Regions from separate parts of the Pantoea sp. SGAir0418 genome, predicted to be linked through region 1. Evidence: predicted binding sites of a transcription regulator. Region 1 holds the regulator's gene; each other region holds the start of a gene.
The links. The regulator CRP, encoded in region 1, controls carbon source genes, mostly activating them, when cyclic AMP is high. The targets are predictions, from matches to a motif close to ATGTGANNNNNNTCACAT.

Region 2: the regulator CRP is predicted to act here: its motif matches at 2,313-2,330, upstream of C1N84_RS16995 (YjcB family protein).
Region 3: the regulator CRP is predicted to act here: its motif matches at 3,769-3,786, upstream of ompW (outer membrane protein OmpW).

What each region holds. Positions count from the first base shown of each region.
Region 1 covers NZ_CP027911.1:305,244-313,277, reverse strand. Annotated here, with positions in the region: gene C1N84_RS01340 (LacI family DNA-binding transcriptional regulator) at 1-712, shown strand, start outside; gene C1N84_RS01335 (LysE family translocator) at 714-1,316, opposite strand; gene C1N84_RS01330 (hydrolase) at 1,377-2,393, shown strand; gene C1N84_RS01325 (YheU family protein) at 2,396-2,614, shown strand; gene C1N84_RS01320 (phosphoribulokinase) at 2,676-3,545, shown strand; gene C1N84_RS01315 (OsmC family protein) at 3,616-4,020, opposite strand; gene crp (cAMP-activated global transcriptional regulator CRP) at 4,325-4,957, shown strand; gene C1N84_RS01305 (YccS/YhfK family putative transporter) at 5,016-7,091, shown strand; gene C1N84_RS01300 (bifunctional acetylornithine/succinyldiaminopimelate transaminase) at 7,088-8,034, opposite strand, start outside.
Region 2 covers NZ_CP027911.1:3,631,917-3,639,950, reverse strand. Annotated here, with positions in the region: gene C1N84_RS17005 (oligosaccharide flippase family protein) at 1-907, shown strand, start outside; gene C1N84_RS17000 (ATP-grasp fold amidoligase family protein) at 916-1,866, shown strand; gene C1N84_RS16995 (YjcB family protein) at 1,921-2,202, opposite strand; gene soxS (superoxide response transcriptional regulator SoxS) at 2,447-2,875, opposite strand; gene soxR (redox-sensitive transcriptional activator SoxR) at 2,975-3,451, shown strand; gene C1N84_RS16980 (glutathione S-transferase family protein) at 3,495-4,163, shown strand; gene C1N84_RS16975 (NCS2 family permease) at 4,520-5,869, shown strand; gene C1N84_RS16970 (Na+/H+ antiporter) at 6,006-7,655, shown strand; gene C1N84_RS16965 (LysR family transcriptional regulator) at 7,716-8,034, opposite strand, start outside.
Region 3 covers NZ_CP027911.1:1,922,466-1,930,499, forward strand. Annotated here, with positions in the region: gene C1N84_RS08830 (hypothetical protein) at 1-121, opposite strand, end outside; gene C1N84_RS08835 (YciI family protein) at 121-417, opposite strand; gene tonB (TonB system transport protein TonB) at 623-1,354, shown strand; gene yciA (acyl-CoA thioester hydrolase YciA) at 1,406-1,822, opposite strand; gene C1N84_RS08850 (septation protein A) at 1,877-2,416, opposite strand; gene C1N84_RS08855 (YciC family protein) at 2,477-3,211, opposite strand; gene C1N84_RS08860 (YkgJ family cysteine cluster protein) at 3,239-3,655, opposite strand; gene ompW (outer membrane protein OmpW) at 3,901-4,533, shown strand; gene C1N84_RS08870 (BON domain-containing protein) at 4,581-4,895, opposite strand; gene trpA (tryptophan synthase subunit alpha) at 5,067-5,870, opposite strand; gene trpB (tryptophan synthase subunit beta) at 5,870-7,063, opposite strand; gene trpCF (bifunctional indole-3-glycerol-phosphate synthase TrpC/phosphoribosylanthranilate isomerase TrpF) at 7,110-8,034, opposite strand, start outside.

The DNA.
Region 1 (8,034 bases):
CATCCTGTTATGTAATTCCGCGTCACAGCTGCGGCGCGAAACCGCCTATCTGGCACTGCTGGCCGGCAAAGTGGTGGATGGGGTGATCACCATGGACGCCGCGGCCTGTCTGCAGGGACTGAAAGAGTTGATTGGTGATGCGCCGTGGGTGCAGTGTGCGGAGTACGATCCCTCGGTTAACGCCTCCAGCGTCACCATCGATAACCGTCAGGCGGCCTATGACACGGTGCATTATCTGGCCGGCAAAGGGCGTCAGCGCATTGCGCTGGTCAACTGTGATATGCGCTATCTCTATTCGCACCAGCGCGAAAGCGGCTATCGCGACGCCATCACGCAGCTGGGGCTTGACTGGCACGGCGTCGCTTACGCCAGCGACATCTCCTGCGAAGCGGGCAGCGCGGCGCTGCGCGAACTGCTAACGCAGCCAGAGCGGCCGGATGCGGTGTTTGCGGTATCGGACGTGCTGGCGGTTGGCGTGATTCACGCTGCTCTGGAAGCCGGACTGCGCGTGCCAGAGGATCTGGCGGTGGTCGGCTTTGACGGCATTCCGTTCACCAGCAGCATCAACCCGCCGCTGACCACCATTGCCCAGCCGATGAACCAGATGGGTGCCCGCAGCGTGCAGCTGCTGCTGGCACGCATCCGCCAGCGTCAGGCGGCAGTGGTGCATGAAGTGCTGCCGTGGACGCGCATTGAGCGCGCCTCCAGCTGACTCAGTGCCAGATCAACAGCACGCAGGCTGCGGTTAGCGCACCCATGGCGAGGTTGAAGATTTTCCACGCGCGCGGGCTGCGCAGCAGGCGGCCAATCAGCGAGCCGAAACCCATCCAGATCACGCCGGAAACCACGTTCACCAGCGCCATGCCGAGGCTGATCGCCACCACGGAATGCAGATAGGCGCTGCCGGCAAGGCTGAAGCTGGCGACCGCACCCAGCGCCATCAGCCAGGCTTTCGGGTTGATCAGTTGCAGTAACCCGCCCTGCCAGAAAGGCATCTGCTTCACGCTGGCATCGTCGGTCTCCAGCGTTTCGTATTCGGCGGTGGCAATTTTCCACGCCAGCCACAGCAAATAGAGGCTACCGGCCACTTTCAGTACCAGATGCAGTGAGGGATAGAGCAGAATCAGGCTGCCGATGCCAAACGCCACCATCAGCAACATCACCTGCATGCCAATCATGATACCAATCAGCAGTGGAAAGGTGCGCAGGAAGCCAAAATTAGCACCTGAGGCGGTAAGTAACATATTATTGGGCCCTGGCGTGATGGCCGCGACCCAGAGAAAGCCCAGCATTGATAAAAAAAGACTCAGTTCCATGTATATTCGGGTGCTCCTCACCCAGAAAAGCGAACAACCCATCGAAGCTATCAGCGAGTTATGCATCAGACAAGTACTATCCCAGGCTATTTTGATCGCCCGAGCGGCGAGCGCTTTACCCCGCTGCGCGGCTTCGGCAATGCGCATCTGCAAACGCTGCTGCCGCGCCTGCTGCGCCGGCGCGTCACGCTGCGCCCGCACTGGCAGCGCCTCGATCTGCCGGACGGCGACTTCGTCGATCTGGCGTGGAGCGAAGATCCGGCACAGGCACGTCACAAGCCGCGTATGGTGCTGTTCCACGGGCTGGAAGGCAGTTTCCGCAGCCCGTATGCCCATGGGCTGATGCAGGCGTGTCAGGCGCGCGGCTGGCTGGCGGTGATCATGCACTTCCGCGGCTGCAGCGGCGAGCCTAACCGTCTGCAGCGCATCTATCACTCCGGTGAAACTGAAGATGCGACCTATTTTCTGCACTGGCTGCAGCGCGAATGGGGCACGGTGCCGACTGCCGCGGTCGGCGTTTCGCTTGGCGGCAATATGCTGGCCTGTCTGCTGGGGCTGCAGGGCACGTCGGCCCCGCTGGATGCCGCGGTCGCCATTTCCGCGCCGCTGGCGCTGGAGCCGTGCAGCCAGAAGCTGGACGTGGGCTTTTCACGCTTTTATCAGCACTACCTGCTGACCCAGCTGAAGAAAAACGCCACGCGCAAACTGCGCGCCTGGCCGGGCACGCTGCCGGTCGATCTGACGCAGCTGCGCGCCTTCCGCCGGCTGCGTGAGTTTGATGATGCGATTACCGCCCGCGCCCACGGTTTTATTGATGCGCGCGACTATTATCAGCGCGCCAGCGCCATGCCATTGCTGACCGGCGTGCGCAAGCCGCTGCTGATCATCCATGCTAAAGATGATCCCTTTATGACCGATGCGGTGATCCCGCAGCCGCAGCAGTTGTCTGCCACAATTGAGTATCAGCTGACGCAGCAAGGCGGTCACGTCGGCTTCGTGGGCGGCAGCCTGCTGCGACCCAAAATGTGGCTGGAGCAGCGCGTGCCGGACTGGCTCTCAACTTATCTGGATATGTAACTGTGATTATTCCCTGGCAAGAACTCGACCCGACAACGCTGGAAAACCTGATAGAAAGTTTTGTGCTGCGTGAAGGCACCGATTATGGCGAGCAGGAGCGCAGCCTGACGCAGAAAGTGGCCGACGTGCGCCGCCAGCTCGAGCAGGGCGAGGTGGTACTGGTGTGGTCAGAATTGCATGAATCGGTCAATATTATGCCGCGGCGTGAATTTCGCGGCTAATGCGTCAGGCGGCAATTCGTGTTAACAATGCTCATCGCCGGACTTCACAGGGAGCGCTGTTATGTCAGCCAGGCATCCAGTCATAGCCGTTACCGGTTCCAGCGGCGCCGGAACCACCACCACCAGTCTCGCCTTCCGTAAAATTTTCCAGCAGCTGGATCTGCACGCGGCGGAAGTAGAAGGCGACAGTTTCCATCGCTATACCCGTCCGGAAATGGACATGGCGATTCGTAAGGCGCGCGACCTCGGGCGTCACATCAGCTACTTTGGCCCGGAAGCCAACGACTTCGGCCTGCTGGAGCAGACTTTCCGCGACTATGGTCAGAGCGGACTCGGCCAGTCGCGCAAATATCTGCACACCTACGATGAAGCGGTGCCGTGGAATCAGGTGCCGGGCACGTTTACACCCTGGCAGCCGCTGCCGGAAAACACCGATGTGCTGTTCTATGAAGGCCTGCACGGCGGCGTGGTGACGCAGCAGCATAACGTGGCTGAACACGTCGATCTGCTGGTTGGCGTGGTACCGATTGTTAATCTGGAGTGGATTCAGAAACTGGTACGCGACACCAGCGAGCGCGGCCATTCGCGCGAAGCGGTGATGGATTCGGTGGTGCGTTCGATGGAAGACTACATCAACTACATCACGCCGCAGTTTTCCCGCACGCACCTCAACTTCCAGCGCGTGCCGACCGTGGATACCTCGAACCCGTTTGCCGCGCGTGAAATCCCGTCGCTGGATGAGAGCTTTGTGGTGATCCATTTTCGCGGCCTGGAGGGCATCGCTTTTCCTTATTTACTGGCGATGATCCAGGGCTCGTTTATTTCCCACATGAATACGCTGGTGGTGCCGGGCGGCAAGATGGGACTGGCGATGGAGTTGATCATGACGCCGCTGGTGCAGCGGTTGATTGAAGGAAAACGTATTGAATAGCGCAGGCTAATACGCCAGTTTCGCCGTGAGGAACTGAGATCGGGAGCGCAGGGCCGCGCTCCCGGCTGGATTACAGCTCCACCACTTCGTAGCTGTGCGTTATCTCGACGCCCTTGCCCAGCATGATCGCGACCGAGCAGTACTTCTCCGCGGACAGATCCACCGCGCGCGCTACCGCTTTATCGCTCAGCGCTTTGCCGCTGACAATAAAATGCAGATTGATATGCGTAAAAATGCGTGGCGCTTCTTCGCGGCGTTCCGAGGTCAGTTTGACTTCACAATCGGCGACATCGTTGCGCCCCTTTTGCAGAATCGACACCACGTCAATCGCGCTGCAGCCGCCCGCAGCCATCAACACCATCTCCATCGGGCTGGGCGCTTTATCACCGGAATTGCCGTCCATTAATACCTGATGACCGGATGAGGATTCTCCGAGAAAGGTCAGCCCTTCCACCCATTTCACTCGTGCCTGCATTATTCTTTCTCCTGAAGCGGCGGTTTTGCCGCCAGAGTACGCTTTCACCTGACAAACAGCAATGCAGACGCATCCCCCACCTGCTGAAGCGAGACAACAGGAGACAGGTTGCAAAAGCTATGCTACAAACAGTGCTGAAAATATTTTCGTCACGAAAGACGAAAGCGGGACGAATCAAAAGCATCGCTTACGAATCCACCCCCGAATAACTGTCCCTCACGGGAAACGCTGGACGATTTCACCGCCTGACAGGGAAAACTGCCCCCTGTATTTTGGGCACGATTACAACAGAGGATAATAGCGAATGGTTCTCGGCAAACCGCAAACAGACCCTACACTCGAATGGTTCCTGTCCCATTGCCATATTCACAAATATCCATCCAAAAGCACCCTCATCCATCAGGGTGAGAAAGCGGAAACGCTGTACTACATCGTGAAAGGTTCCGTCGCGGTACTGATTAAAGATGAAGAAGGCAAAGAGATGATTCTCTCCTACCTCAATCAGGGGGATTTCATCGGTGAGCTCGGCCTGTTTGAAGAGGGCCAGGAGCGTAGCGCCTGGGTACGTGCGAAAACCGCCTGCGAAGTGGCTGAAATTTCCTACAAAAAATTCCGTCAGCTGATTCAGGTCAATCCGGATATTTTAATGCGCCTGTCGGCGCAGATGGCGCGTCGCCTGCAGGTAACATCTGAAAAAGTCGGCAACCTTGCCTTCCTCGATGTGACCGGCCGTATCGCGCAAACGCTGCTCAACCTGGCGAAACAGCCTGATGCCATGACCCACCCGGACGGTATGCAGATCAAAATCACCCGTCAGGAGATTGGTCAGATCGTGGGCTGCTCACGCGAAACCGTGGGTCGTATCCTGAAAATGCTGGAAGATCAGAACCTGATCTCTGCACACGGCAAAACCATCGTCGTTTACGGCACCCGCTGATTTCTTCTCACCTACGGCGTGATGGCAACATCGCGCCGTTTCTGTTTACGATGAGCTGATGTGGCGTCGAATCATCTATCATCCGGAAGTTAACTATGCGCTGCGGCAAACGCTGGTGCTGTGCCTGCCTGTGGCGCTCGGCTGGCTGTTTGGCGATCTGCAAAAAGGGCTGCTGTTCTCCCTGGTGCCGGCCTGCTGCAACATCGCCGGTCTGGATACGCCACACAAGCGGTTCTTCAAACGGCTGATTGTCGGCGGCGCACTGTTCGCCAGCGGCAGTTTTCTGATTCAGTACCTCACGGCTTACGCTGTGCCGCTGCCGCTGATTCTGCTGGTGTTGCCGCTGCTGGTGGGCGTGACCGGTGAAATCAGCCCGCTGCATGGTCGTTTGCTGCCCGGCACGCTGATCGCCGCCATCTTTACCTTAAGCCTCGTCGGCCGTATGCCGATGTGGGTCCCGCCGCTGCTGTATATCGGCGGGACGCTGTGGTACGGGCTGTTTAACTGGTTCTGGTTCTGGCTGTGGAAAGAGCAGCCGATGCGCGAGACCCTCAGCCTGCTGTACCGCGAGCTGGCCGATTACTGCGACGCCAAATACACCCTGCTGACGCAGCTGACCGATCCGGAAAAAGCGCTGCCGCCGCTACTGGCGCGCCAGCAGAAAGCGGTCGATCTGATCACCACCTGCTACCAGCAGATGCATATGCTGTCCGCCAGCCGTGATAACAGCCATAAACGCCTGACGCGCGCTTTCCAGGTCGCGCTCGATCTGCAGGAACATATCTCGGTCAGCCTGCACCAGCCGGAAGAGGTGCAAAAGCTGGTGGAGCAGAGCCACGCCGAGGCGGTGATCCGCTGGAACGCGAAAATCATTTCGGCACGGCTGCGCGTGCTGGCCGATGCCATTCTCTATCACCAGCTGCCGGAACGCTTCCACATGGAGAAGCCGCTCGGCGCGCTGGAGAAAATTGCCCGGCAGCACCCGGATAATCCGGTCGGTAATTTCTGCCTCTACCATTTCAGCCGCATCGCCCGCGTGCTGCGCACGCAGAAGCCACTGTACACCCGCGACCTGATGGCCGATCGCCAGCGCCGCCTGCCGCTGCTGCCGGCGCTGCGCAGCTACCTGTCGCTGAAATCTGCCGCGCTGCGGACGGCGGCGCGCTTCGCGGTGATGCTAATGTTCGGCAGCGCGCTGGCGCTGTTCTTCAATATTCCCAAGCCTTACTGGATTCTGATGACCATCATGTTTGTCAGCCAGAACGGCTACAGCGCCACGCGCGTGCGCATTCAGCACCGGGCGCTCGGCACCTTCGCCGGCTTGCTGATCGCCGCGGCGTCGCTGCGCTTTGCTGTTCCGGAGTCGATTGCCCTGCTGACCATGCTGGTCATCACGCTCGCCAGCTATCTGATCACGCGTAAATATTATGGCTGGTCGATGATTGGCTTTACGGTGACGGCGGTGTATTCGCTGCAGCTGCTGTCACTGAATGGCGCGCAGTTCCTGCTGCCACGCATGATGGATACGCTGATGGGCTGCCTGATTGCCTTCGCCGGTATGATCTGGCTATGGCCGCAGTGGCAGAGCGGGCTGCTGCGCAATAATGCGCACGATGCGCTGGAGGCTTATCAGGAGGCGCTGCGCCTGCTGCTCGGTCCGGAGCAGGCGCCGGAGAAGCTGGCGTATCAGCGCGTCAAGGTTAACCAGGCGCACAACGCGCTGTTTAACTCGCTCAACCAGGCGTCCACCGAACCGGGCTTTAACTTTCAGTATCTGAAAGATATGCGCCTGTGGGTGACTCACAGCCAGTTTATCGTCGAGCACATCAACGCCATGACCATTCTGGCGCGCGAGCACACCATGCTGACGCCAAAGCTGGCGGAGCGCTATTTGCAGTCCTGTGAAATCGCGCTGCAGCGCTGTCAGCAGCGGCTGGCTTACGACGGGCCGGGCAACGACAGCAATATTCTGGAAGCGCCGGAGAATCTGAATGAGGGGCCGGTGACGATTGTCGAACAGCATGTGAAGCGCATTCTGCAGCACCTCAATGTGATGCACACCATTTCTTCACTGGCGTGGAGCCAGCGCCCGCATCACGGCCGCTGGCTCAGCGTGCTGAAGCCGAAAGGTTAGTTCAGGACTTTCGCGATCGCCCGGGCAAAGCGCGCCATGCCTTCTGCGATATCGGTCGGCTCAATCACCAGCGACGGCACAAAGCGAATCACATCGCTGCCGGCGGTCAGTACCATCAGGCCTTCAGCGGCGGAAGCGTTGAGGATATCGCGCGCTTTGCTGGCGTGCTGCGCGTTGAGTACGGCACCCAGCAGCAGCCCTTTGCCCCGAATTTCACTGAAGATGTCGAACTGCTGATTGATCTTCTGCAGCGCCGAGACAAACTGCTCACGGCGCGCGTCAACACCATTCAGCACCTCGGGCGTATTGATGATATCCAGCGCGGTTTCGGCAATCGCACAGGCCAGCGGGTTGCCGCCGTAGGTGGTGCCGTGCACGCCCGGCGCCATCACCAAGGCGATTTCATGGGTGGTCAGCATCGCGCTCACCGGGAAACCGCCGCCCAGCGCTTTAGCAGTGGTGATGATATCTGGCTTGATACCATAGTGTTCGTAAGCAAACAGCTTACCGCTGCGGCCCATGCCGCTCTGCACTTCATCCAGCACCAGCAGCGCGTTGTGCTGATCGCACAGCGCACGCAATCCCTGCATAAATTCCGGCGTTGCCGGCATCACGCCACCTTCCCCCTGAATCGGCTCCACCACAATCGCGCAGGTGTGGTCGTCAATTACCGCTTTCACCGCTGCCAGATCGTTAAACGGCACATGGACGATATCCGCCGGCTTCGGACCAAAGCCATCGGAGTATTTCGGCTGACCGCCCACCGAGACGGTGAACAGCGTGCGGCCGTGGAAGGCGTTGTGGAAAGCGATAATTTTGCTTTTGAACGGGCTGTGCTTTTTGCAGGCGTAGTAGCGCGCCAGTTTGAACGCCGCTTCGTTCGCTTCGGCACCGGAGTTACCGAAGAATACCCGCTCGGCGAAGGTCGCCGCGATCAGTTTAC
Region 2 (8,034 bases), 770 kb from region 1:
TATCTCGTCGGTGTTTGTCACCCAGGACACCTTCAGCGTTTATAACAATGCGCGGCTGGCGTCGCGGCTCAATACCATTGCTAACTCGGCCGGCTTGCTGCTGGGCTTTGCCATGAGCTTCACCATCGCCTGGCTGCATCTCAATCCACTGTGGCTCACCGCCTCGATTGTGGCCGTCACACTGGTGCCGTACGCCATCAAGCGCGTCAATTTCTATCGCGAACATCAGGATCTGGCACCGCCGCAGGACAAGCGCACCACCTACCTGCGCTACCTGATGTATGCCGGCCTGCCGCTGGCCATCTCCAGCATCTTTATCTCGGTGCAGGTGAAAGCCGCACAGATGTTCCTCGCGGGCATCGCCTCAGCGCGCGACCTTGGCCTGTTCGCCGCCGCGAATACCATTTCGGCTTCCTGGATTTTTATCCCGGTTGCCATCATCACTTCCTGCTTCTCGGAGATTTTCCGCGAGCGTGGAGCAGCCGCGATCAAGCTCACCGCGCGGCTGAACGGCTATGTCATGGGAGTTTCATTGCTGTTATTAGCGGTGATCGCCTTGTACGGCGAAAAAATCATCATCGCTTTATATGGTCACGAGTACACACAGTCCGGAAGTCTCATTACGTTACTGTCGTTAGCAACCTGCTTTTCGGCAATGGGGACCGTCGCTTATCGCTACATGGTGAAAGAGGGCGGGTTTAACTATCTGTTGAAGAAGATCATTTGTCTGATGGTCATCAGCCTGCCGCTGTCGTGGTGGCTGATCCAGGGCTACGGCATCATGGGTGCCGCCTGGAGCGTCTTCATCACGGAGTTACTGTCCCTGACCGTAATGAATTACTTCTTCAAAAACGGCGTCATCCAAAAAATTCAGGTTTCCTCACTCAACTACAAAACCTACAAATGAGGTCAGATATGATCAGGTTGAAAGACGAACTCAGAAGAAGCGTACAGTATTTCATCAAAAAGATGCCCTGGGCTTACCAGGATCGCATCTACTACTTTCACAAATTCCGTAAGCTGCCGAACCTGCGTCAGCCGAAGGTGTTCAATGAGAAAGTGCTGTATCGCAAATTCGTCTACGGCGACTACCAGTGTTATGGCCGCCTGTCGGACAAGTTTTCGGTGCGTGAGTACATTGCCGAAAAGGTGGGCAGTGAGTATCTGATTCCGCTGGTTTATGAGACCAGCGATCCGCACTCACTGCATACGCTGCCGAGCTGGAAGAACACGGTTATTAAGCCGAATCACGGCTCCAACATGGTCGAGATCCTGCTGGAAGAACCGGATGCGCTGAAAAAACAGCAGATTATCAGCGACTGCCAGCGCTGGCTGAAGACCGACTTCGCCAACGAGGCGCGCGAGATTCACTATCGCTATATTAAGCCGCGCATTCTGGTAGAGAAGTACATCGGCGATGGCAAAACCGCGCCGATCGATTACAAGTTTCACATGTTCAACAAGCGCGACGGCAATTTTGAATATGTGCTGCAGGTGATCTACAACCGCTGTAATCCGCTGCTGTCGATGAACTTTTACGTCAACAATCTTAACGAGGCGTATCACAAAATTCGTGATACCGGGCTGGATGTGTCACCGCTGCTGCCACAGCTGCAGCACGCGCTGGCGCTGAGTAAAACGCTGGCCAGCGACTTCGATTATGTGCGCGTGGACTGGTATATCGATGGCGAACAGATCTACTTCGGTGAGCTGACGTTCACGCCAGGCGCCGGGCTGGTCACCGGGTTGGATCGGGGACTTAATCAGATGATGGGTGATATGTGGATTCAGGATCGTCGCGATACGCAGAGATCGGACGTCACGGTGCCGGAAGTGCCACTTCCAGCCGTATTGAAGAAAATTTGAAATCACACAGCAAAATAAAAAACCCCGCTTAGCGGGGTTTTTTATGCGCCGCGTTTACGGCATTGGCCAGTCGGCTGGTGTCTGGCTCATCACCTGAATAAACGCTTCTTTGGTGATGGACATAAAGTTATGCACGTTTTCCATGCTCAGCGTAATGCCGAGCAGACCGGTAACAAACCAGCATGACATCGCTACGCCCACGCCGCCGCACATCAGCGCCATCACGTGGTGGCTGTTCTGACGCAATTTAATTTTCATGGTGCTGGCGAAGAACATCATTACCGCGCTGAGCAGTTCCCAACGCATGACGATCAGACTGGTAGTTAACGTAGCCATCGGCGAAAAACCTCTTGAGATCAGTAATATCCCTGACATTCATCGGACATCACTGGCGGCAGAAAAGGGAGGTCAGGGAAGCCCTTCTGTCGTCTTCATACAGCTTGAATCTGTGACTTGGGTCACATTATATCACTGGATTTGAAAATTTGAACAAAATTTAGACCTGGTATGGCAGGCAAAGAAAGGGCTGGAGGAAGGTGAAGAGGAGGGGAAAGGCGCGCCCGCGTGGGGCGCACTGACTTCAGCGTACCGGGCAGCACTCGCCGGTGGTGCGCTGGGCAAAGCTGTTCATGCCTTCGCTGCAGTCAAAGTTGACCAGACGCGGACGCTGCACCATCGCCTGGCGACGCATGCTGTGACGATAAGCGGTAGGGGTTTGCGAGAACTGACGGCGGAACACGCGCGAAAACGTCTGCTGCGAGTCGTAGCCGTACTGCATCGCAATGTCGAATACCGGACGCTGCGTCTGACGCAAGGCTTCGGCGGCCAGCGTGAGACGGCGTTCACGAATATAACCACCCAGCGTTTGTTTCGTAACCGTACGGAACATACGCTGCAGGTGCCATTTCGAGTAACCCGATTTTGCCGCCACTTCATCAATCGACAATGTTTTATCCAGATTCTGATCGATCCAGTTAGTCAGTGAATGGATGATTTCCTGTTGCATCATAGCCTGTTCCTTCTGCAAGGTTATCGCCTGGTTTGAAATTCGCTGTTTTGCTGGGGTGCGAGTATAATTCCTCAAGTTAACTTGAGGTAAAGGCCCTAAATGAAAAAAGAACGCAATTACCCGAAACCGGTGCTGACGCCGGGCGAAGTGGCGAAACGCAGCGGCGTGGCGGTATCGGCACTGCACTTTTATGAAAGCAAAGGCTTGATCAGCAGCACGCGCAATGGCGGTAATCAGCGCCGCTACAGCCGTGATGTGCTGCGCCGCGTGGCGATCATCAAAATTGCGCAGCGCATCGGGATTCCGCTGGCGACGGTCAGCGACAGCCTGATGCACGTGCCGGCGAATAAGCGCATGTCGACGCAGGAGTGGGACGCGCTGACGCAGCACTGGCGCGAAGAGCTGGATAAACGCATCGAAACCCTGACGCGTCTGCGCAACGATCTTGACGGCTGCATTGGTTGCGGCTGCCTGTCGATGCGCGACTGCCCGCTGCGCAATCCGGGTGACCGTCTGGGACAGCAGGGCTCCGGAGCGGTCCTGCTCGATCCGCAACAGGACGAGCCGCAGCGTTAATCCGCTATACTAGATGCCAACCCTTAGCAGCAAGGAATCGCGCATGATTACCGTTCACCATCTGGAAAACTCCCGTTCTCATCGGGTGCTGTGGCTGCTGGAAGAGCTGGCGGTGCCGTATCAAATCAAACGCTATCAGCGGGAAAATACCCTGCTGGCGCCGGACGAATTAAAGAAAGTGCACCCGCTGGGTAAATCGCCGGTGATTACCGATGGCAATCGGGTGATCGCCGAATCGGGCGCCATCCTCGAATATCTGCAGCTAAAGTATGACAGCGAGCATCTGCTGGCGCTGCATGAGGAAGAGGAGCAAATTCAGGCGCGTTACTGGCTGCACTATGCTGAAGGTTCGCTGATGCCGCTGCTGATGATGAAGCTGGTGTTTGCTCAGCTTGGTAAAAAGCCGGTGCCGTGGCTGCTGCGCCCGGCCGGCGTGGCGCTGAGTAAAGGCATTCAGAAAGCGTGGCTGAACAAGCAGCTGGCGCTCCACGGGCGCGTGATTGAGCAGCATCTGAGCCAGCAGCGCTTTTTTGCCGGTTCACGCTTCAGCATTGCCGATGTGCAGATGAGTTTTCCGCTGCTGGCGTTGCAGATGCGCGGCGCGCTGGGTGAGATGCCCGCCACGGCGCGCTGGCTGGAGAATATGCAGCAGCGCGCCGCGTGGCAGCGCGCGCTGGAGCAGGGCGGCCCGATTCAGTTCAATAACGGCTGAGGCGCAGCGGTAACGCAACGAAACAGGACGCCGCGACGCGCTGTCGCGGCACCGCAGCAAACCATCTGAAATGCCAGCCTTTTTCCTCCGTGATTTCCTGCTCCCGCTAGCGTAACGCCAGCCATAATGGCGCCAGAGCTGCGCATTATCCTGCCTGCCAGGTGATTAGCAGTTGAAAACGCCACCCCAAACGCCAGATAATCGTTTGCCTTTTTTCCGCGTCACCCCTTTTTGACCTGGAATACGCGGCCACGTAATCGTTTGCCTGCTTTTCTCTCTGAGACATCTTCACCAGGATGATGCGCAAACGCGAGCCGCGCGGTGACCTATATCTTAAAAAACACAGAGGAATAACTATGTCTGGCGAATCACGCCCGGCCAGGGGAAAACTGGACGCCTGGTTCCACATTTCAGCACGCGGCAGCAGCGTGCGGCAGGAAGTGCTGGCTGGCCTCACCACCTTTTTAGCGATGGTTTATTCAGTCATCGTGGTTCCTGGCATGCTCGGTAAAGCGGGCTTCTCACCGACGGCGGTGTTTGTCGCTACCTGTCTGGTGGCCAGCTTTGGCTCCCTCATCATGGGACTGTGGGCCAACCTGCCGATGGCGATTGGCTGCGCCATCTCCCTGACCGCCTTCACCGCGTTCAGCCTGGTACTGGGCCAGCACATTAGCGTGCCGGTGGCGCTGGGCGCGGTCTTCCTGATGGGCCTGCTGTTCACGCTGATTTCCGTGACCGGCATTCGCGCGTGGATTCTGCGTAACCTGCCGATGGGCGTGGCGCACGGCACCGGCGTCGGCATCGGCCTGTTTCTGCTACTGATTGCCGCCGATGGCATTGGTCTGGTGGTAAAAAACCCGGCGGCAGGCCTGCCGGTGGCGCTTGGTCACTTCACCTCTTTCCCGGTGATCATGGCGCTGATCGGGCTGGCGGCGATTTTTGGTCTGGAAAAACGGCGGGTACCGGGCGGCATTCTGCTGACCATCATTGCGATTTCGCTGCTTGGGCTGATTTTCGACCCGGCGGTAAAGTGGCAGGGGCTGTTTGCCATGCCGAGCCTGCGTGATGCCAGCGGCCAGTCGGCAATGTTTAGCCTGGATATCATGGGCGCGCTGCAGCCGGTGGTATTGCCGAGCGTGCTGGCGCTGGTGATGACCGCGGTGTTTGACGCCACCGGCACCATTCGTGCGGTGGCCGGGCAGGCGAACCTGCTGGATAAAGAGGGCCAGATTATCAATGGCGGTCGCGCGCTGACCACCGACTCTATCAGCAGCCTGTTTGCCGGACTGGTGGGTGCCTCGCCCGCCGCAGTGTATATCGAGTCCGCTGCGGGTACTGCCGCCGGCGGTAAAACCGGCCTGACAGCGATTGTCGTGGGTCTGTTGTTCCTGCTGATTCTGTTTATGTCGCCGCTGGCTTATCTGGTTCCGGCCTATGCCACCGCACCCGCGCTGATGTATGTCGGCCTGCTGATGCTGAGCAACGTGGCCAAAATCGACTTCAATGATTTCGTCGATGCGATGTCTGGCCTGCTGACGGCGGTATTCATCGTACTGACCTGCAACATCGTCACCGGCATCATGCTCGGCTTTGCCGCGCTGGTGATTGGCCGCCTGTTTGCCGGCGAGTGGCGCAAGCTCAACGCTGGCACGGTGGTGATTGCTGTGGCGCTGGTGGCGTTCTACGCGGGCGGCTGGGCTATCTGACCGCAATCCGGGCGTCAGTCCGAATTATTCTCTTTATCGCACACGCCGCACATCGGGTAGCCCCGCCGGGCGGCGTTTTGTTTTACACTTTCCGACGCAACATCGCTTCGATTAATATGATTCGCCTAAGGAAAGCATGGAAATCTTCTTTACTATTCTCATCATGACGCTGGTGGTTTCGCTGTCCGGCGTTGCGGCACGTATCCTGCCGTTTCAGATCCCGCTCCCGCTGGTACAGATCGCGGCCGGCGCGCTGCTGGCCTGGCCAACCTTTGGTCTGCACGTCGATTTTGACCCCGAACTGTTCCTCGTGCTGTTTATTCCGCCGCTGCTGTTTGCCGATGGCTGGAAAACGCCGATCAACGAGTTTCTGCATCACGGCCGTGAAATTATCGGCCTGGCGCTGGTGCTGGTGCTGATTACCGTGGTCGGTATCGGCTACCTGATTTACTGGCTGGTGCCGGGCATTCCGCTGATTCCGGCGTTCGCGCTGGCGGCGGTGCTGTCACCGACCGATGCGGTGGCGCTCTCCGGCATCGTCGGCGAAGGGCGCATCCCGAAAAAGATCATGTCGATTGTCCAGGGCGAGGCGCTGATGAATGACGCGTCGGGCCTGGTGTCACTCAAGTTTGCCGTCGCGGTGGCGATGGGCACCATGGTGTTCACCTGGGGCGGCGCCAGTGTCGAATTCCTTAAAGTGGCGATTGGCGGCCTGGTGGCCGGTGTCGCCGTTTGCTGGCTGTACGGTCGTTCGCTGCGCCTGCTCAGCCGCTGGAGCGGTGACGACCCGGCAACGCAAACCGTACTGCTGCTGCTGCTGCCGTTCGCCTCTTATCTGATTGCTGAACACCTCGGCGTCTCCGGCATTCTGGCGGCGGTAGCGGCCGGTATGACCATCACCCGTTCCGGCATCATCCGTCAGGCACCGCTGGCAATGCGCCTGCGCGCCAACAGCGTATGGCAGATGCTGGAGTTTGTGTTCAACGGCATGGTGTTCCTGATGCTGGGCCTGCAGCTGCCGGACATTCTCTCCACCTCGATTGCTCAGGCGAACGCCGATCCTAACGTCGAGCTGTGGATGCTGTTCGCCGACGTCGGGCTGGTCTATGCGGCACTGATGATCGTGCGCTTCGGCTGGCTGTGGATCATGAAGCGCACCAGCCTGCGCCTGCTGAAGAAGAAGCCGCTGGAGTTCTCCAGCTACTCGCTGCGTGAACTGCTGATCGCCTCTTTTGCTGGCGTGCGCGGTGCTATCACGCTGGCCGGTGTGCTGTCGATTCCGCTGTTACTCAGCAACGGCGAACCTTTTCCGGCGCGCTACGAACTGGTGTTTATCGCCACCGGCGTGATTCTGTTCTCGCTGTTTGTCGGCGTGATTCTGCTGCCGATTCTGCTGCGCGGCATGGAGAGCCACGACAAAGTGGGGCACCGTCGCGAAATCCAGAGCGCGCGTGCCGCGATGGCCGGCGTGGCGATCGAAAGCCTGCACAAAATGGAGCAGCGACTGGAAAACGACGCTGAAGAGAACATCGATCCTGAGCTGCTGAAAGAGGTCAGCCTGCGGGTGATTGGTAATCTGCGTCGTCGCGTCGATGGCAAAGATGATATGGAACAGGCGCTGTTTGCGGAAAATCTGGAGCGCCGTTTCCGCCTGACCGCGCTGCGCGCCGAGCGTGCCGAGGTTTATCATCTGCGCGCCACCCAGCAGATCTCCAACGAGACCATGCAGCGCCTGCTGCGCGATCTCGACCTGCTGGAAGCGTTGCTGATAGAAAAAGAGGAATAGCCGCCGCGTTTTGCTGCTCTCCGATCCCGCGGCCGCCTGACAGACAGGGCGGCCGCTTTGTTACAGCGATAGCCGTGGCGCGTTATCCGGCCAGTGTTCACGGCAGCAGGCAATCCACGCCTGCGCGCTGCGCGACAGATAACTGCCTTCGCGCCAGATTAGCCCCAGACGCCACTGCAGCTCCGACTCCAGCGGCAGCCACAGCAAGGCCTGTTTATCCAGCCGCTGGCAGATCGGCTCCGGCAGGATCGCCAGCCCCATATCCGCCTGCACCATCGCGGCAAGAAAATCCCACTGCGCGCTGCGCAGCGCGATATCCGGCATCACTCCCTGGCGCTGAAACGCTTTCATCAGCTGGCGGTTAAGCGAAAACTCTTCG
Region 3 (8,034 bases), 1.6 Mb from region 1:
GTACCACCAGCATGACGATGTGCTGGCGCGCCTGACGCCAGCCCTGACGGCGCCACAGCCACAGCGCACGACCAATCAGCAGCAGCACCAGCACTAACAACAGAAGGGGCTGCCACTGCATCAGAACACCCGTTTAAACGGTTTAACCGTGACTTTATCGTACACGCCAGCGGCGATATACGGATCGTCATTGGCCCACGACTGGGCCGTTTCCAGCGATGAGAACTCGGCAACAATCACAGAACCGGTGAAACCAGCCGGGCCCGGCTCATTACTGTCGACGGCAGGCAGAGGACCGGCGACAATCAGACGCCCCTCATCCTGCAGCAGCTGCAGACGCGCCAGGTGTGCCGGGCGCACAGAGTTACGTTTTTCCAGTGAATCTGCGGTATCTTCCGCATAAATGACGTAAAGCACGATGGGATACTCCCGTTAGACTTGCCGAATTTGCGAGACACGTTAAGTGATCGCTAAACAGAGTGCAAACGAAAGATAATGGGCGCGCGCTGCAACGCAGGCAGGGTTAAAAAGCGTCTTTCTTTTGGCCTTCAGTAGCGTGCTTATTGAAACTGATTGCTATTTGCATTTAAAATCAGCGCTTCACTCAATGAACATGACTGATATGACGACGTTGACTACGCCTTTTCCAACCCGAACGCCTGTGTCCGTGATTTTATCCGTGCTCCTTCACGGTTCGGTAATCGCCGGCATTCTTTATGCTTCATTTCATCAGACCATTGAGGTTCCTAAAGCGTCTCAGCCTATCAGCATTAGCATGGTGGCCCCCGAAGTGCAGCCTGAACCGGCACCTGCAGCCATAACCCCGCCGCCGCCGCCCGAACCGGAACCCGAGCCGGAAGTCGCGCCAGAGCCACCAAAAGCCGAGCCGGTGCCGATCCCTAAGCCGGAACCTAAACCGAAGCCAAAACCGAAACCGAAGCCAAAGGTGGAGAAAAAGGCAGAGCCGAAGCCGCGCCAGCAGGTGAAGCCGCAGGAGAATCCGTTTAAACAGGACGCGCCAGCCGCGCAAACGCGCCCCTCGACGGCACCGAAGAGTAACCCGTCCCCAACGCAGACGGTGTCGGATGGACCGAAAGCGATGAGCGTCAGCAAGCCGGCGTATCCGGCGCGTGCGTTCGCGCTGCGCGTTGAAGGGCGGGTGCGGGTGAAGTTTGACGTGGACAGCGATGGGCGCGTCGATAACGTCGAGATTTTGTCCGCCGAGCCGCGCAACATGTTTGAGCGCGAAGTGAAGCAGGCGATGAAGAAGTGGCGCTATCAGCCAGGGCGGCCGGGCAAGGGGCTGACGATGAACATCGTGTTCCGCATTAACGGCGGCGCGAACATCGAGTAAAGCCAGACAGGCAAAGAAAAAGCGGCCATTCCGGGCCGCTTTTTTATACGCTTAATTGCTCAGATTGGCCTGGCCTTCCGGCAGCGGACGGGATTTCCCGCTGTTATCGACCGCTACGTAAACAAACACCGCTTCGGTGGCGCAGTAAGTCTGGCCGATCGGTTCGGACGACACTTTTTTAATCCACACTTCCACGTTAATGGTCATCGAGCTATTGCCGGTGCGGATGCAGCGCGCGTAGCAGCTCACCACATCCCCGACGGCGACGGGCTTGAGGAAGGTCATACCATCCACGCGCACCGTTACCACGCGGCCTTTGGCAATCTCTTTAGCCAGTATCGCGCCGCCCATATCCATCTGCGACATCAGCCAGCCGCCGAAGATATCACCGTTGGCATTGGTATCTGCCGGCATCGCCAGGGTACGCGAGACCATCTCGCCTTGCGGCAACTTATGTTTTTCGTCCATTGCTCAGTTCTTCTGCAGGTGAAGACAAGCCCGGCGGAGACCGGGCTGCATCGATTATTTTTGTTCTTGTTGCGGCATCTGTCGCCAGATGTACAGGCCGCTTAACAGCGTAAACAGCAGGGTCAGGCCGGTAAGACCGAACACTTTAAAGTTAACCCAAAACGCCTGGGATAACCAAAACGCGACATAAATATTCGCCAGGCCGCAGGCCAGGAAGAACAGGGCCCAGGCGATATTCAGCCGATGCCATACCGCACCCGGCAGCTGCAGCTCTTTGCCAAGCATGGTCTGGATCAGAGGTTGCTGCATAAACCACTGGCTGTACAGCAGCGCCAGCGCGAACAGCGAGTAAATCACCGTGACTTTCCACTTGATGAATTCATCGTTGTGGAACACATAGGTCAGGGTGCCGAACACCGCAACCAGCACAAAGGTGAAAATGGTCATCTTTTCCAGCTTGCGGTACAGCACCCAGCTGACCACCAGCGCGATACCGGTCGCCACCACCAGCGCGCCGGAGGCGACGAAAATGTCGTACAGCTTGTAGAAAATAAAGAAAACTACCAGGGGAAGAAAATCGAGTAACTGCTTCATAGCGTTTCCAGTCAGGGGCAGGAGCGTTGAGTTACGGCGCCGCCGCGGGCGCCGTAACGCTTAACGTAACAGCATATACAGCCGGTACAAATAGATAATCAGTATGGCTGATACCAGGTTGCCCAGCGCGTTGAGCACCACCGAAGCGATATTAGCAGGCAGCACGGTCAGCGAGGAGAAGAAGAACATCAGCGCAATTTTCGCCAGCAGCCACAGAATAATTGCCGGGGCGATCACCTTAATGTTCTTCCAGGCCAGACGCATACTGGCGCGCATCGCACTGAAAATGCCCATTTTTTCACTTGCCAGCATCACCGGCGCCAGCGACAGCAGAATCGCCAGAATCACACCCGGCACCATCAGTACCATAAAGCCCAGCTGAACCAGCAGGGTGATCAGGAAGGTCTGCACCAGCAGTTTCGGCAGCAGCGGCGCAGAGGCGCCAATCGCGCGCAGCGCGCTGACGCGCTGTCCACTGGATACCATCGGCAGCAGGCACAGCATGCCGCCCAGCAGCAGCGTGTTGCCAATCAGGGCAGCAAAAGTGCCGGCGGCAGAGGCGCGCAGCAGAATGCGTTGCTGATCCGGTGACATGTTCTGGACGATTTCAAACAGCGATGAGGCGCTACTGTCGGTCTGGCTGAGCAGGGATAACTGATCCTCGCCCGGCGTCAGGGCGTGGCCAACAATCACGGTAATAAACGAGGTCAGCAACGCCATCAGCACGATGGTGACCAGCTGATGGCGCAGAAAATTTCCTGTGTCACGGTATAACGAGCTTGCCGTGATAGACATGTACACTCCTTGAAGGAACCGGGTTAATTAACCCGGCGATTGTACATGTTCTGCAGGCAGGCTGGCACCCGGAATCCCATAACTTTCTGTCATCTCAGGTAAAGAAGGGTGAAAAAGCGCGGGTAAACCATAGCGCGCCCGCGCGCGATCGCAGGCGTCATTCGGCACGCCATTTTCGCCGGACATGGCGAACTCCCGGCACGGTGACGGCCGCTGCGCATAAATACCACAGGATACACAGCCGCCAATTTCGCCCTGCAGCGCCACGCAGCGCGGAGAACGATCGTTGGTGCCGCGCATGTTGCGCATCATCAGGCTCAGGGGTTCTGTCAGTTCAACCGGCACCACGCCACCGCCGTCGTCGGCTTCGGCCCAGTAAAAAGAAACGCGAAAATGGGCGCAGCAGGCGCCACAGGTCATACAGGGGTTAAGTAAATCGCTCATCTGATCGCCCGCCACTCCTGAGGCTTCGAACCAAAATCACAAAAGGGGAATAGCAACATAATCACGCCGTGTCATGGCGGCAACAGGATTTTTATGTCCGCTTGTAAAGGCAAAATTGATCTGAATCAATTCATTGTTTTATAAGTGATTAATTTGAATTGATGCTGATGATCTTTTCGCAAAAAAGGGGTAAATCTTGTGCCGCGATTAACCTCAATACCCTGTTTTCCGGCAAAGGAGTGATTATGAAACTGGCTAAATGCGCGCTGCTGCTGGCGCTGGCGATCCCGCAACTGGCACTGGCTCACCAGGCCGGTGATTTTTTTGTGCGCGCCGGTAGCGCGACCGTTCGTCCGACCGAAGGCTCTGATAATGTGCTGGGTATGGGCGGCTTCAGCGTCAGTAATGATACCCAGCTGGGTCTGACGTTTACCTGGATGGCGACCGACAATATCGGCGTTGAGCTGCTGGCGGCCACGCCGTTCCGCCACAAAGTGGGACTTGGCCCGACCGGTAACCTCGCTACCGTGCGTCAGCTGCCGCCCACCCTGATGGCGCAGTACTACTTTTTCGACAGCCAAAGCGCGCTGCGCCCTTACGTTGGTGTCGGGATCAACTACACCACCTTCTACGATGCGAAGTTCAACCAGACCGGGCAGGATGCGCAGCTGAGCGATTTGAGCGTGAAAGACTCCTGGGGCGTGGCGGGTCAGGTCGGGCTGGATTATCAGATCAACCGCGACTGGATGCTCAACGCGTCATTGTGGTACATGGACATCGATACCGAGGTGAAATTCAAAGCGGCGGGCGAACAGCAGAATATCAATACCCGCATCGATCCGTGGGTGTTCTTCTTTGGCGCGGGCTACCGTTTCTGATTTTTACACCAGAAAGAAAAAGGGCGACCCGCAGGTCGCCCGTTTAGTTACTTAATCTGCATATTGTTGACGACGGATTTTACCCCCGCCACGTTACGCGTTACCGCAACCGCACGGTTGGCCATCTGCGGCGAGCTGACAAAGCCGCTCAGCTGTACTTTCCCTTTGAAGGTCTCAACGTTAATTTCTGTCGATTTCAGCGCCTCGTCATTCAGCAGCTGTGCCTTCACTTTGGTGGTAATGACCGTGTCATCGATGTAACCGCCGGTCCCTTCCTTTGTTGCTGTTGGTGCACAGGCACTTAAGGTGAGCGCCATCACTGCAGCCACTAAAAAACCCGCAACGACTTTGAACAATTTCATTGGTTATCTCCCTGTCATAGATGGTGGTGCACCGTAACGTGACGGCACGCTTAAGTGTGGGCCGTGCCTCGCATTTCGGCAACTCAGGCGCGATGAAAAAGTTTGTCGCAGGGGAGAAAAAAGGGGTAAGAAGTAAGAAGGGCCCCGCAGCCAGTGCAGGGCCGTGCCAACTTAGCGGGTAGCCGCTTTGAGATCGCTGACGAACGTTTGCAGTTCGCTGAGCAGCGCCGTTGGGTCGTTCTGATTACGCTCAATGATTTTCACGATGGCCGAGCCGGAGATGGCTCCGGCGGCTCCGGCGGCAACGGCCTCTTTCACCTGACCCGGCTCAGAGATGCCGAAGCCCTGCAGCGGCGGCGCAGCATGATATTCGCGCAGCTTCTCGATCAGATGATGCAGCGGCAGGCTGGCGCGATTTTCCGCACCGGTAACGCCGGCGCGTGACAGCAGATAGGTGTAGCCACGGCCGTGCGAGGCGATTTCGCGCAGCAGATCGTCATCCGCGTTGGGCGGACAGATAAAGATCGGCGCAATGTTGTGACGCATCGCCGCCTGGCGGAACGGGGCCGACTCTTCCACCGGCACGTCTGCCACCAGCACCGAGTCAACGCCGACCGCAGCGCACTGCGCGTAGAAGTTGTCGATACCTCTGCTGAACACCAGGTTGGCGTACATCAGCAGGCCAATCGGCAGATCGGGGTATTTCTGGCGCACGGTGGCCAGCATTTCAAAACACTGCGCCACGGTGGTGCCGGCGGCAAAGGCACGCAGCGTAGCGCCCTGAATCGTCGGGCCATCGGCCAGCGGATCGGAGAACGGAATGCCCAGCTCCAGCGCATCCGCACCGCCCGCGACCAGCGCATCAATAATTTTCAGCGACAGCGCCGGCGACGGATCGCCAAGGGTGACGAAGGGCACAAACGCGCCTTCCTGTTTCGCGGACAGACGTTGAAACAGCTGATTATAACGCTCCATCAGATCTCTCCCTTAGCTTTCAGAATATCGTGAACGGTAAAGATGTCTTTGTCGCCGCGGCCGGAAAGGTTCACCACCAGCAGCTGCTCTTTGTCCGGGTTTTCGCGGATCATCTTCAGCGCATACGCCAGCGCGTGCGATGACTCCAGTGCCGGAATGATGCCTTCGGCACGACACAGCGTTTTAAAGGCATCCAGCGCTTCATCATCCGTGATTGACACGTAGTCAGCGCGGCCGGTGCTGTTCAGGTGCGCATGCTGCGGACCGACCGACGGGAAATCGAGACCGGCAGAGATGGAGTAGGACTCTTCGATCTGTCCCTCTTCGGTCTGCATCATCGGCGCCTTCATGCCGAAATAGATGCCGACGCGACCGTGCTTGAGCGGCGCACCGTGCTCACCGGTGTCAATACCGTGACCCGCAGGCTCCACGCCGATCAGGCGCACGCTGCTCTCTTCGATGAAGTCCGCAAACATGCCGATGGCGTTAGAACCGCCGCCGACGCACGCCAGTACTGCATCCGGCAGGCGACCCTCTTTTTCCAGAATCTGCGCTTTGGTCTCTTCGCCAATCATGCGCTGGAATTCACGCACAATGGTCGGGAACGGATGCGGGCCTGCGGCAGTGCCGAGCATGTAGTGCGCGGTTTCGTAGCTGCCGGACCAGTCGCGCAGCGCCTCGTTACAGGCATCTTTCAGCGTGGCCGAGCCGCTGTGTACCGGAATCACCTCTGCGCCCATCAGCCGCATACGGAACACGTTGGGTGACTGACGCTCAACGTCTTTCGCGCCCATGTAAATACGGCATTTCATGCCGAGCAGGGCACACGCCAGTGCCGACGCCACGCCGTGCTGACCGGCGCCGGTCTCCGCGATGATCTCGTTTTTGCCCATGCGTTTTGCCAGCAGCGCCTGGCCCAGCACCTGGTTAGTTTTGTGTGCGCCGCCGTGCAGCAGGTCTTCGCGCTTCAGGTACAGGCGGGTTTTGCTGCCTTTGGTCAGGTTACTGCACAGCGTCAGGGCCGTCGGGCGACCGGCGTAGTTTTTCAGCAGGTCAGTAAATTCAGCCTGAAACGCCGGATCGCGCTGTGCTTCAACAAAGGCCGTTTCCAGCTGACGCAGTGCTGGCATCAAAATCTGCGGCACATACTGGCCGCCGAACTCGCCAAAGTAGGGATTAAGTAATGTCGTCATCGTGTCCTCTTCCTTATCCGGCCCGCCCGCAGGCGGGCAGACGCAATTAATAGGCGCGCAGCGTGCGGAATACCGCCGCGACTTTGCTGGCATCTTTGATGCCCGGCGCGGACTCCACGCCGGAGTTGAAGTCGAGGCCGGCGCAGCCGAGCTGAGCAGCTTCGACGCAGTTATCGGCGCTCAGGCCACCGGCCAGCAGCACATCAGCCAGGTCTTCACCCTGCAGCAGCGACCAGTCAAAGCGCTGACCGCTGCCACCCTGGCCATTATCCAGCACGTAGCGATCAACGTGCGGCCAGTCGCGTGGCGGCAACCGATCTTTAATGCTCAGTGCCTTCCAGATGCGCACGCTGGCCGGCAGCGCCTGGCGCAATTCCGCGACGTAGGCTTTGTCTTCGTCGCCGTGCAGCTGGACGGCCGCAAGCGATAAACGCGTCGCTAACGTGACAACGTCACTGATAGCCTGATTGCGGAACACGCCGACATACTTCAGCGGCGCAGCGGCGATCATCGCCTGCGCCTGCGCCTCGTTAACCTGGCGCGGCGAACCGGCGGCAAAGATCACGCCGCCATACAGCGCGCCAGCCTGATGCGCGGCCTGCGCATCTTCCGGGCGGGTCAGGCCGCATACCTTGTTATCGCCCAGCAGTACGCGGCGCACACCGGCGTCGAGGTCGTGCTCTTCCATCAGCGCCGAGCCAATTAAAAAGCCGTTGGCAAAATGGCTCAGCTCGCGCACCTGGGCGTAATTATGGATGCCAGACTCGCTGATCACGGTGACGCCATGGCTAAGACGCGGGGCCAGCTGACGCGTGCGATTCAGGTCAATCGACAAATCACGCAGATCGCGGTTGTTGATGCCGACCACTTTAGCTTCCAGCGCGATAGCGCGCTCCAGCTCTTCTTCGTTACTGACTTCGGTCAGCACGCCCATTTTCAGGCTGTGCGCCACCGCAGCCAGCTGACGGTAC